Regions from separate parts of the Thalassotalea sp. PLHSN55 genome, predicted to be linked through region 1. Evidence: predicted binding sites of a transcription regulator. Region 1 holds the regulator's gene; each other region holds the start of a gene.
What was found. The regulator FNR, encoded in region 1, switches genes on or off when oxygen is low (the NO sensors DNR and NnrR bind a similar motif). The targets are predictions, from matches to a motif close to TTGATCTAGATCAA.
Positions count from the first base shown of each region.

Region 1 (3,193 bases):
AACACGGTTGCTAAAGCGGTAACTGCAGCTGCTGAGCTTGGCGTTTGGATGGTTAACGTGCATGCCTCTGGCGGCTTAAAAATGATGGCAAAAGCGAAAGAAGCACTTGTGCCTTATGGTGAGAAAGCGCCATTGCTTATTGCGGTAACAGTACTTACCAGTATGGAAGAAAGTGACTTGATAGGTTTAGGTATTACTAAATCACCTGCTGAGCAGGTTAAACATTTAGCGGCGCTCACTAAGCAAGCGGGCTTAGATGGTGTTGTTTGTTCGGCTCAAGAGGCTGAAATGCTAAAAGCAGACCTAGGACAAGATTTTAAATTAGTGACTCCTGGTATTCGCCCAGCAGGTAGTAACGTAGACGACCAAAAGCGTATTATGACTCCAGAGCAGGCAGTAAATATTGGCGTAGACTATTTAGTGATTGGCCGTCCGATAACCAAAGCTGATGACCCACATGCGGTCTTACAACAGATTAATCAATCGCTAACTAAATAACTAAATAAATTAACGTATAAGAAATATAAAGCCTAACTACTTACGGTAGTTAGGCTTTTTATTTATGTGATTTCCAATATCCGATATTAATTTTTTAATCGTAATCTAACGGGGAAATGTAACCTTCTGGTTTAAGTGCTAATACATCACAATTTAACCTATCAATAACATGCTCTGCAGTATTACCAATAAAGGCCGCCGATATTCCTGTTCTACCTACAGTTCCAAGTACGACGAGCTCTGCATCTAGTTTGTTGGCAGCATTTTCTATTACGTCTTCAGGTAAGCCTTCTTCAACGGATACACGCTCAGGAGCAATATTAAAGCGCTGAGCGTGCTCTGTCATCGCTTCTTGATGGTGCTTGAGCATGGCATCATTGTATTCAGAAGAGTTAAACTCAGGAATTTCAATGGCAATATTAACCGGAGTACCCGGAAATGAGTTAATTAGATGAACTTGCGCTTTGATAATTTTAGATAAATTAAGGGATTCTTCAGTGATTTTATCGTTAAGTAACTGATGCTCTTCTTCATCACTTCCTACGTTGATAGCTGCAAGAATTTTACCATTTTCTGGCCATAAATGATCTTTAACTAATAATACCGGACAAGGGCATTTACGTAATAAATGCCAATCTGTTGGTGTAAATATTACTGATTTGAGTTTATCGTGTTGATGAGTACCTTTAACAACGATATCAAAGTTATACTCTAGTACTTCATTGATAATCGACTCAAAAGGGCGGTTGTGCCACACCACTTTGCTTTCAATAGTGAGGTTACCGTCATTTAGTGCGTCTATGGCAGTGTCAATCCATTGTAGTTTATCTGTGATCACAGATTGTCTCATGACTTCACGCTCGTCTTTTGACAGCATTGTGGTCATTTCATAGGAAAAGTCAAAGATAGATAAAAATGCAGTAATGCTAGCGCCTGTTTTTTTCGCAAGCTCTATCGCGCGTTTTAGCGCTTTTTGTTCATCTGTGGTTGGGTCGATAACTACAAGAATTTTTTGATATTTTTCCATCATTTCACCTTGGCAAAAATTAACGCTTAATTACAGTTTAATAGTGCCTTACCAGAAATGATAGTATTTTGTTTTATATCAAGTTTATAGTGATAGTTAGAAAATAATTAAACAAGTGTTTAAATTTTAATTAGGAAGGGGAATCAGTGGGTTGCTAGCCTATAGGCCAGCAACTTCATTGAGTTTGGTAATATCTAAAATGGTAATAAGTTTACCGTCGATTTTAATTAAACCGCTTTTGTGAAAACGGTTGAATAAACGGCTAATTGTTTCAACGGTTAAACCAATATAGTTACCAATGTCACTTCTAGTCATTGATAAACGAAATTCAACTGACGACAAGCCTCTATCGTGGTATCTCGCACTTAATGCACTAATAAAGGTTGCTAAACGTTGTTCAGCATTTTTACGATTAAGCAGTGTAAGCATTTCTTGATCTTCGCGAATTTCATTACTCATTAAACGAAGAATTTGCTTTTTAAGTTTCGGCATACTGTTAGATAACGTATCTAACGTGTTGTAGGGGATTTCACAAACCATTGATGTTTCGAGTGCTTTTGCAAAACTAGGATGCTCTGATTCGGCAATCGCGTCAAACCCCAATAAATCACCAGCTAAATGAAAGCCCGTAATTTGCTCTTCACCTTGTTCATTTACCGTAAAAGTTTTAAATGTGCCTGAACGAATAGCATACAATGCTTGCATCTTTTCGCCATCTTGGAAAATTTGCTCACCTTTATGGATAGGACGTTTACGGTCGATAATTTTATCTAAAACGTCCAACTCTTTGTCATTAAGGGAGAAAGGTAGACATAGCTCACTGATACTACAGTTTTGACAATGAATGTGTTGTTGACCTGAACAGTGACGATTTTGCATAACTACCTAAATAACTTAGCATCAAACTTATTGACTAAGATCATATTAAAACAATTGCCTATATGCAAACGATATAGTGAAAATTCCATACAATATTGTAACTAATGCTAATGCTTTTCTAAAATATGTATTTTTCAAGATGTTTTTTATATTAAAAAAACCAAATGAAACCGTTAAAAGCGCTGGTAATGTGCCTAATCCGAAGCAGAACATGATAAATGCGCCCGAAAAAGCACTATTGCTAGCTAATGCCCAGGTTAAGGTTGAATAAACCAAACCACAGGGCAGCCAGCCCCAAATAGCGCCTAATAAAATCGCTTTATTTGTGCTATCAACTGGAAGGATTTGTTTACTTAATGGTGATAAGTAACGCCAGATAAATTGGCCAAATTTTTCCAGTTTACTGATCCACATAAGCCATTGGCCAATATATAAACCAAGTAATACTAAAAATACGCCGGAAATCAGGCGTAAACCAATTACCGGCACGCCTATATTTCTAACGGCAATTGAACTAGTAAAACCGACAATAGCGCCAATTAGACTATAGGAAAGTATTCTGCCTAGGTTATACCCTAAAACTAAAGACGCTTTAGGTTTTTCGCCAGGGATCGCTGAAGTTAATAATGAGCTAATACCACCGCACATGCCTATGCAGTGACCTGAGCCTAATAATCCGATAATGAAAGCTGATAGGTAGTCTAATGGCATGTTAATCATTGTTCGATTCGGTAGGCTTGGATTCAGCGGCTTTTTTATCTTTACCTTCTTCATCAAACAAGATGCTCA
Region 1 is NZ_JBPDIH010000012.1:66,689-69,881, reverse strand. It holds gene pyrF (orotidine-5'-phosphate decarboxylase) at 1-498, shown strand, start outside; gene uspE (universal stress protein UspE) at 593-1,525, opposite strand; gene fnr (fumarate/nitrate reduction transcriptional regulator Fnr) at 1,685-2,404, opposite strand; gene ACRRSQ_RS18665 (sulfite exporter TauE/SafE family protein) at 2,450-3,124, opposite strand; gene ccoS (cbb3-type cytochrome oxidase assembly protein CcoS) at 3,117-3,193, opposite strand, start outside.

Region 2 (3,193 bases), on a different contig from region 1:
TTGCCCACACCATGTGTCAGGGCAAAGCCTCAGGTATTTTAAGCTTTGGCATTAAAGGTGGTAGTGAAGCGGGTGGAAAATTCATCGATGCACTGCAAATGATTTTACGCTTAGTGAACATTGGTGATGCAAAATCTCTTGCTTGTCACCCTGCCTCAACCACTCACAGACAATTGAACCCACAAGAGTTAAAATCTGCGGGCGTTTCTGAAGAATTAGTGCGTATTTCAGTGGGGATAGAAGATGTTGACGATATTATTGCTGATATCGAACAAGCGTTAGCTAAGGTATAACTTTTATCACTCCGATAATATAATCAGTTACATACAAAGCCAGTTGGTGCATCAATGACTGGCTTTGTATGTAACTGATTCTCGACTGAGCATTGGCTGATTATTGATAAATTTTCCCTTGATACTTTATCCAACCATCAGAGTGTTTACCGTGCGGATCTTTATGAGTCCAGTGCACCATACCGCCACGATTATTCCAAATAAACTCGCCCTGAAAACTGATTTTAGCTCCCACTTTTAGCTGGCCAATTTTCCCCGAAATATCAATATTGTGAATCACTAACACCGTTTTATGATTAGTCAGTTGCACAACAAAGCGCTGATGCTTAGCTCCTTGAACATCATCAGGTAAAATTGTTTTAATAAAACCAGACGCTCTCATGCGATTAACTCGTCTTTAAAAATGGTTAAGCCGGTAAAATTTACACGTAAAAAAAGCTAAGCTACCAAAAAAGTAACTTAGCTTTTTCACATGATATTCATTTGAGGTTTAATCTTTAGAGAAGCTAAGACCTGCTTTGAATAAGTCTTCATAAATATTATTCATCGCAATACTGTTTTCGGTAAGCGAGTCTTGCCATTTGCTGCGTTTTTCAAAACCAAATTGACTAATATCATAATAATGACTCGGTGTTAGGTCACAAGCATCTAAACACGCTTTAGTACAAGCAAGTGAACAGCCGTCAATCGCGATGATAGGACGCCCTGATTTTGCCATTGCTTCAATTGGGCCAACTTTACCTATAACACCAGAAATACAAGACATCTCAGCAATGCCATCACTGTCCATGTTTAAGGCAATATCATGAGCCATACGTGCAAGGTTAGAACACCCTGAACATGAATACACAATAGGCTTTTTATTATCGGCCATAAAAACTTCTCTGTTAAAAATACTATTTTTGTATTTTATGGCTAATGAACAAAAGTGTTTTGATTTAAATCAACTGTTCGACAGGCAGAGCAAATAAACCACAATTTTTATAAGGATTATTACATTTTCCAACAGAATAAAATTTATCGTCACATATTCGCTCATAAAACACACAACATTTCAAATTTAGCCGTATTTTTCAATTTAGCGATGGGTTCAGTTAAGAAGCTAGTGATGATTAGTCCTAGATTAGGAAAAACTGGGCGCTGTAACGCAAAAAGGCAGCTCAAGAAATCCACGACAATTATAAAATCTAAGCCAAGAGAAAGGGAGCATAATCGCTCCCTTTTAAAATAATAACATTATTGTTAAACATTATGACTTAGCTGATCCACGCTTCTTTTTGACACTTGTTGGCAAATAGTAATAACGCTACAGCAATTACGATAATCATCACAGGCATCACTAAACCACCAGGACCAAATACCGTCAGTGCGTCACTTAAAACAAAAGCGTTGAACATTTGCACGGCAACACCAACTAACGATAATTGAAAAAGCTTAATTGCCCATACCTTTTTTAAAAATAAAGCAATACAGCCAAGCGTGCCCGCAATCACGGCAATGCCAAAGGCAATGTTTGCCCAAAGCGGCGTATTCAAGTGCATATTTTGTTGCTCTGCGGGTAATTGTGCTATTGCTTCTGGTGTCATCATCATTTGACCCACAAACGCCATTACCCCCATTAAATTCCATACAATGGCAAATACCACGACAATCGTAAACCAAGCCGGAACTGTTCTTTCTTGCATGAAAACTCCTATGCTTTATAAGTATTATTAGAAGAATAATATGACAGTATTATAAATACTCACCATAATAAATAGTTATTTTGCATCAATATTTTATGCCAAATGGGCTAATTAACGCGTTTGATATTTGCTGTTAATCGGCTAGTAAAACTTAACAACATCATCTATAACGTATAGCATCTAACTAATATTTGGCGACAAATGAAAAACGCCTACTGATAACCTTTCTACTTGTTGATAAGCCGTTCATCATTTGCAAATCAATTAAAGCTCGGTTGTTCGCCGAAGATATCGGGCACGATATTCTTAGGTAACATCTAACGCTTACTTCACGCACTAAGACTCTGTTAGATAATCTATCGTTCAAAGCACCCACAACCATTTGAGAAAGCCCAATAGATTTTTAAATCCCTTTCGGCTGGAAATATTCAGTCTCACGCCATTTAATATTGAATTACAAAATATTGGCGCTTATTTTCAGGATAATGCAGATTTTCACCAATAAAGATCAGACTACAAAGCTATGTTCTGAGAAAGGAATGCGTCATCGAGTCGTAACGAAACAACCGTTTGAATACAGATATTTATTGAATACTGTATGTAAAAATTTAGGCCAAATTGAAGTGTTCATTACGCCAGGCCATATTGATGCAGATTGTAAACGTGATGTCCACGCTTATGGTTCAAGAAATATTTATATTGCCGGTAATACCTTTAATGACTCAACTAAAATTTCTAAATATTTACATGTGAAAGAAGGTGAGAGCATTGAAGTGGGCACAATGAAAAATGGTACTGTTGCCCTAAATGCATTTAATGGCAATGATAATAGTGATGATAAAATACATTTTGACGGTAAAGATGAAGGTACGTGTGATGTAACGATTCTTGCTGGACAAGGTATTGTGGAGAGTAATGTTAAAGTATCAAATGTTACTTTTGATTTACCGGCTTGTAGTACAACTAAGCCTAATGTAATTAATTAATTCATTAGAAAATAGCTTTGATTTAAAATGACCCTGTAATACATTTTGTAGCAGGGTCTCATACCCCCCCCTTCAAGTAATATCTAGCACCTGCTTCTTCAAACGCCACTTAATATTGCATTGCTGTGCTTTTTAAGTATCTAGATCAACAAGACGCTTACACAATAAAGTGGCAATATTTCTCTGCCCGAGGTTAGTCATGCCAATTTTATTTTTATACTAAATAAAC
Region 2 is NZ_JBPDIH010000004.1:124,127-127,319, forward strand. It holds gene ACRRSQ_RS09160 (O-acetylhomoserine aminocarboxypropyltransferase/cysteine synthase family protein) at 1-293, shown strand, start outside; gene ACRRSQ_RS09165 (DUF3465 domain-containing protein) at 394-675, opposite strand; gene ACRRSQ_RS09170 (putative zinc-binding protein) at 784-1,167, opposite strand; gene ACRRSQ_RS09175 (hypothetical protein) at 1,550-1,978, opposite strand; gene ACRRSQ_RS09180 (hypothetical protein) at 2,518-2,964, shown strand.
Region 2: a site for FNR is predicted at 1,227-1,240, ahead of ACRRSQ_RS09170 (putative zinc-binding protein). Genes of this name have one in related genera too.

Region 3 (3,193 bases), on a different contig from region 1:
AAAACAAAGATATTATTGGTATTGCGGTATTAACAGAATTGCTTTGCGAGCAAATTAGTGAAGAGCTTATTCAGCAATAGCTTAAGATTTAACACCATTGCTGAGTTTGTTTAGACACCGATAATGAGAAAGACTAAAGCGATAAAGCTAGTTTGCAGGAAACTGATAAGAACGTTTAATTTCGACCACATCAACTTGGTAAGACTGATACCATTTTTCACGGCCTAATGATTGCGCTAGTCCATGTTCAGCGTCTTTCTTCCAACGTATAATGCTTTCTTCATCTGGCCAATAAGAAATGGCAATTTCTTGCTCATTTTCTGTTGCGGCTACAAAATCGATACAACCATACTTTTCAAACGCTAAAGTGCGCATTTTAGCAACCATGTCACCATATTCTTGATCTTGGCTGCCAGCTTTTGCTCTAAATATTACTGCGAACATAACTCTTCCTTGTGGTTAAAAGTAGTAGCTTAACGACAATGTTTAGCGCTGTAAAAGGTTGAGCGGCAATATGCTATTTTTATTTGTAATGTCTATGCAGACCCGCTGTAAACCAAAAGACAACGCCAACAACAAAGCCCGAGACGATTAACGCGAGATAAATGATTAATGGGTTATTATATGGCGCGATATTGTGCACAACATTTTTATACATCGAAAAAATGATCAACGGCAAACTATTCATCATTGCACCGCCTAAAGTGACCGATGCAAAGGTAATGAGTCGGCACTTTTTCAATAAAAAATAAGTCGGTAAACCAAAGGTGAGAAAAATAATGTAAGCAATTGGCGCACCGATGAAAAGAAAAATTCCGATATGTCCAAAGGCATTTTGAATATCTTGAAGCCCGTATTGTCCCAATGCCAATTCAATGCCCATAACAATAATTAACAACTGAAAAACCATTGAATTAACGAGTGGGGCAATTGCACAACCTAAAAAAAGGTTTATTTTTTTGTCCGGCATTTAAAGGGTCCTGTGCGTCGAGTTTTAACTAATAATCTATCCATTGTAGTTTGCTTTATAAAATAAGAGTAGCGGCTAACTAGTTGACAATTGTTCCTATGGTTAGCCAAACAGTAACAGTTACGCGAGTTGTGTAAACGCTATAACTCTTGGTTACATTGGTTTATAAAACATGTAGTTAATTATGCTAGTTGTGTTTGCTGAGCTGACAATTCAGTTTGTGTTAACTCAAGCCAGTTTGCCACTTGCTCAACGGCGCTATGTACACTACTTGGTAATTGTTCGATATCTATTGCATCGATCAAGTTTTTCACCTCAAGCCCCAGTTCAGTGTCGCCTTCAATTTTCAAGCGACGTTGAAAAAATAGCGTGTCTGGGTCTTGTTTTCGTCCGGCGATCAATACCAAGTCGTCACCACTTGCGCTAAAACAGACATCTTCTTTCACCATTTGTGCAGGAGACGCCATCACGAGCGAATCGTCGGCAAAGCTTAACCACCAGTTAATGTCTAAATCGGTAATATGAATACGTAGCCATTTATCTTGTAAAAATTCGAAATCGCCATCTTCCATTGCTTCTTTAAAAACTGAATGCAATGCGGGGATTAGTACTTTTTTCTGTACGGTAAAAGGGACTAACTTAAAGGTTGGTTTTAATACCTTTGGTATCAACGAAATGATATTTTCTCGCACCGGTAGTGGAATTTTAGGCAATGAAAACGCTTTAGTTGTAGCTTTAGTCATAATAATTCTTCATACAAAAATTTGGCTTAATTTAGCATAGCTAACCGTGTGTTTAGTTGGAGTAGATCAACTTTTAATTATCATCATAACAAGCACTGCCGTGTTGCCAACAAATATTACAAACTCTTACCTTTGTGTTTCAAATTGTGCAAGGTCATTTTTCTTAATGCAGGTCAAGGAAGTTGCAGGTTAACCCCCTTAAAATGTCGCCACTGTAAATTTAACTAAATGAATACTTATATGGAATTGTTGTGTCCAGCGGGCAATTTACCTGCACTAAAAACGGCAATAAAAAACGGTGCTGACGCTGTATATATTGGAATGAAAGACGACACCAATGCTCGTCATTTTGCCGGCCTCAATTTTAATGATGGCAAACTTGCCAAAGCGGCAGACTATGTACATCAACATGGAAAAAAATTACACGTTGCCATCAATACGTTTGCTCACCCAGGCGGTGAAGAACGTTGGAAAAAGGCAGTAGATAACGCCGTTGAAATAGGCTGCGATGCGCTCATTATTGCTGACCTTGGTGTGTTAGATTATGCCGCAACTCAATACCCTGATGTTGAACGTCATGTCTCGGTACAGGCATCCACCACTAATTTAGAAGCGATTAAGTTTTTTAAAAATAATTTTGACGTTGAACGTGTTGTTCTGCCGAGAGTTTTATCTGTTCAGCAAGTGCGACAATTGGCCAAAACTAGCCCAGTAAAACTGGAAGTATTTGCCTTTGGCAGTTTATGCATTATGTCTGAAGGTCGCTGTTATTTATCGTCATATATGACGGGCGAGTCGCCAAATACTGTCGGCGCATGTTCTCCTGCAAAATACGTACGTTGGCAAGAAACCGAACAAGGTTTAGAAAGCCGATTAAATGATGTATTGATCGATCGTTACCAACCTGATGAAAACGCTGGCTACCCAACGTTGTGCAAAGGGCGCTTTGAAGTCGACAATAATGTTTATCATGCTTTAGAAGAACCCACCAGTTTAAATACCTTAGAGCTAATACCAGAGCTTTATAAAATGGGCATTGCCTCGGTTAAAATTGAAGGGCGTCAGCGAAGCCCTGCTTACGTAGAACAAGTGGCAAAAACGTGGCGCAGTGCAATTGACCGGTATGAACAGCAGCCAGATGCTTATCAGGTAGAAAATGCGTGGATGCAAACTTTGGCAAACTTATCAGAAGGCTCGCAAACCACGTTAGGTGCTTATCACCGTAAGTGGCAATAATCTATTTGTTCGACATTTTATATTAGGAAATTACATGAAATTCTCTCTTGGACCTAGCCTGTTTTTTTGGCCAAAACAACAAGTAGAAGACTTTTATCAACAGGCTAAAGAAAGCAGTGCTGATATTATTTATTTAGGTGAGACTGTTTGTTCAAAACGTCGTGAGTTACGTGCAAACGACTGGTTGGCATTAGCTAAAGATGTGGCAAGTTCAGGCAAGCAAACGGTGATTTCGACCATGGCA
Region 3 is NZ_JBPDIH010000001.1:377,584-380,776, forward strand. It holds gene ACRRSQ_RS01805 (response regulator) at 1-80, shown strand, start outside; gene ACRRSQ_RS01810 (antibiotic biosynthesis monooxygenase family protein) at 148-444, opposite strand; gene ACRRSQ_RS01815 (hypothetical protein) at 524-970, opposite strand; gene ubiT (ubiquinone anaerobic biosynthesis accessory factor UbiT) at 1,153-1,713, opposite strand; gene ubiU (ubiquinone anaerobic biosynthesis protein UbiU) at 1,954-2,949, shown strand; gene ACRRSQ_RS01830 (U32 family peptidase) at 2,984-3,193, shown strand, end outside.
Region 3: a site for FNR is predicted at 1,877-1,890, ahead of ubiU (ubiquinone anaerobic biosynthesis protein UbiU). Genes of this name have one in related genera too.

Region 4 (3,193 bases), on a different contig from region 1:
ATAATACGCCCACAGGTGTTAAAGTTAGCATTAGGTTACCGTATGAAGTGGAAAGTCAATAAATGAGTCAAATGTTCAAAACCATCATTGTTGATGACGAACCATTGGCCCGTAAAGGGTTAGAGATCAGGCTTAAGGAATTTACCGACTTTGAATTAGTTGCTCAATGTAGCAACGGCAGAGAAGCAATAGAGGCAGTTCGTGCATATCAACCCGATGTGATGTTTTTAGATATTCAAATGCCAGGGTTAAATGGTTTTCAAGTAGTGCAAGAGCTAGTTAGCCAAGAATTGCCTTTACCTAATATTGTTTTTGTTACTGCATTTGATCAATACGCCATCCAAGCATTTGATATTCACGCATTAGATTATTTATTAAAACCGGCTGATGAACAGCGTTTGGCACAATGTATTGATAAAATTAGAACACATATCAATCAGCGTCAAAGTGCGACACATACTAAAGAACTTGTGCAAATAGTAAGTGAAGTAACAGGTAATGATACCGACAACATACTTGAAACACTTGCGCAAAATCGTCCTGTTGATTTACATAAGTATTCAGATATTTTAGCGATCAAAGATGCAGGCGAAACCAGTCGTGTACCGGTAAGCGACATATTATGGATCGATGCCGCTGGTGATTACATGTGCGTGCATACTGAAGAAAGTACGCATATTCTCAGAAAAACCATGAAGCAACTTGAAGAAACCTTAGATCCTAATCAGTTTATTCGCAGTCATCGCTCAACCATAGTGAATAAAAGCTACATCAAAAAGTTTTGTAGTCAGCTAAATGGCGAATACTACTTGGTCATGAATAATGGCAAAGAGTTAAAAGTAAGTCGAAGTTATAAAGAAAAAGTTAAACTCGCGGTACATAGCTAATCGCTAGCTTTAATCATCAAGAAGTAGGAATATAATGTCATCTGATAAATTAGGCACCAGTGCCAATTACAAACGTCAAGAGCAGGGCTATCGTGACCAAGCGTTGAAATTATACCCGTGGATCTGCGGTCGTTGTGCGCGAGAATTTGTATTTTCAACCTTAAAAGAATTAACCGTGCATCACATTGATCATGACCATACCAACAACCCAGCCGATGGCAGTAACTGGGAGCTGTTATGTATTTATTGTCACGACAACGAGCATGACAAATACACCCAACACGCCAAATATCAAACTGATGCATTAAGCACTAATAATGATCAAGAATCAGCAACGTACAATCCGTTTGCTGATTTAAAATCTATGCTCAAAAAATAATGGTTTTTAGCATAGTATAAATGTGCATTTGCGTATTAGTACCTCAGTTAAGTTAAACATTAAGCCGACAATTTAGTCGGCTTTTTATTGCGATAAATAGAGACTTGCTCAATTTTTACACCCGATCACAATAATTAACCTGACTATCAAAATAACCAAAATCTTTCTGCTAACTTAAGGATTCTTTTACAACAGAGCCTTGATTTGATCTACGGCAAAGTTCTATTCGAAAGTGGCTATTTTCCATTAGTTTGGTGGTGTAATGTTTAACCAGTAATAAAAATTAACGCAACACTAGCGAGAATAATATATCGCTAATACTGGAGAAATGACCATGAGCAAACCTTTATATATAGTAGCAGTTGATGGCAGTGAATGGAGCAACAGAGCAGCAGCACGTGCCATTAGTTTAGCAGAAGAAACAAATGCCAACATCAAGCTGATCACCGTAATGGATTGGTCATTTATTCATCCAATAGCAATGGAAGGTTCAAGACCACCAACGATTGATAAAGATGCTGAAGAACAAGCCACCATAGAACGTATATTGGTGCCGTTAGCTGAACAGTACAAAGAACGCGATATCAACATTACTTACGAATTATTATGGGGCGATCCAGTAATTGCTATTTTGGATCACTTAAAACTGATGCACGCTAATATGATTTTTGTTGGCCGCCAAGGTCGGTCACGTATTGTTGACTTGCTTGTTGGTAGTGTTGCTAACAAACTCGCGCACCGTGTAGGTATTCCAATTGTATTGGTGCCTTAACAGGAAAGTGACTGTATAAAAACAATAATTAAAGGCTTCTTCGGAAGCCTTTTTCGAAAATGGCGATAAAGGGTAAAAATGATTTAACGCCAAAATGATGTTTAAGTAAAAGACGAATAACTTAATATCAAACGCTACATTAATTTCCAGCCTCTGCTAATTCCTTATCGATTAATTTTTAGAAAAAATCTTTTTATTGTAAAAATCGAAATAACCGATATGCCATTATCTGCTTGTATTTAAACGATTAATCATATCATCCTTAATCGCCACAATTAAATTGTTTATTAAATATTGTTAACAATGTAGTATTTGCATTGTTTACAAAATTGTCTAAACAAAAAGATCACCTGCATTAAAGAGGCAGGAAATAAAAATAATAATAGTGTATGTGTTCAATATAAACGCTAGCGCAAGTTTAACGCTAAGAATATTGAGCTTAACAAGAGGTATAAATGAATATTCACGCAAAAAAATCTAAAATTTATTTGGTTGTGGCGGCATGCCTTAGCATAGGGGTAATTGGTTGCGGTAGCAGTGGTGGCGAAAAAGAAGAGGTGCCAGATCCAATTCCAGCGCCAGACCCAACACCCGATCCTGAACCTACGCCAACCGGTATACAGGTTGATATTAATTTTGATACTAAACATAGTGTTGGTGGAATAGAGCATTTTGATCGACAAAAGTTTATCACCATTCACGCTTCACCATCAGAAAATGACTGGGGTGAAAGCGACGTTCATTCAAGAAACGCTCCGAATGAAGACGAAGATCTTATGGTTAACTTTGTCACCAACAACGACGTTTATTTTGGACGAGTGACTGGCTCGATTAGTTGGGCACTTCGCAATGTTAGTGAAGATGCCGACAAGCCAGGATTTGTTGACGAGACTTCCGTTGCAACGACTGGCGGAAACTTCCGTTGGACATATGCAAATAGTACGGCTAAAAAACATAGCGATGCTCGTCTGCCACAAATACAGGCGCGTGCACAAGATATGATTCAAGGGGCACAGCAACACCCATATTGGCCAGAAGGAACAGAAATAGCAACGCTTGCAGCTGTTGGCGAGCCTTGGGCTTTTTCACAAACAGACACCGAAGAAGAACCATTAGGTACAGCAACAGGTCATTATATGGGCCAATACCTTGCTA
Region 4 is NZ_JBPDIH010000008.1:1,720-4,912, reverse strand. It holds gene ACRRSQ_RS15420 (sensor histidine kinase) at 1-62, shown strand, start outside; gene ACRRSQ_RS15415 (LytR/AlgR family response regulator transcription factor) at 63-887, shown strand; gene ACRRSQ_RS15410 (YajD family HNH nuclease) at 922-1,266, shown strand; gene ACRRSQ_RS15405 (universal stress protein) at 1,601-2,038, shown strand; gene ACRRSQ_RS15400 (hypothetical protein) at 2,494-3,193, shown strand, end outside.
Region 4: a site for FNR is predicted at 1,471-1,484, ahead of ACRRSQ_RS15405 (universal stress protein). Genes of this name have one in related genera too.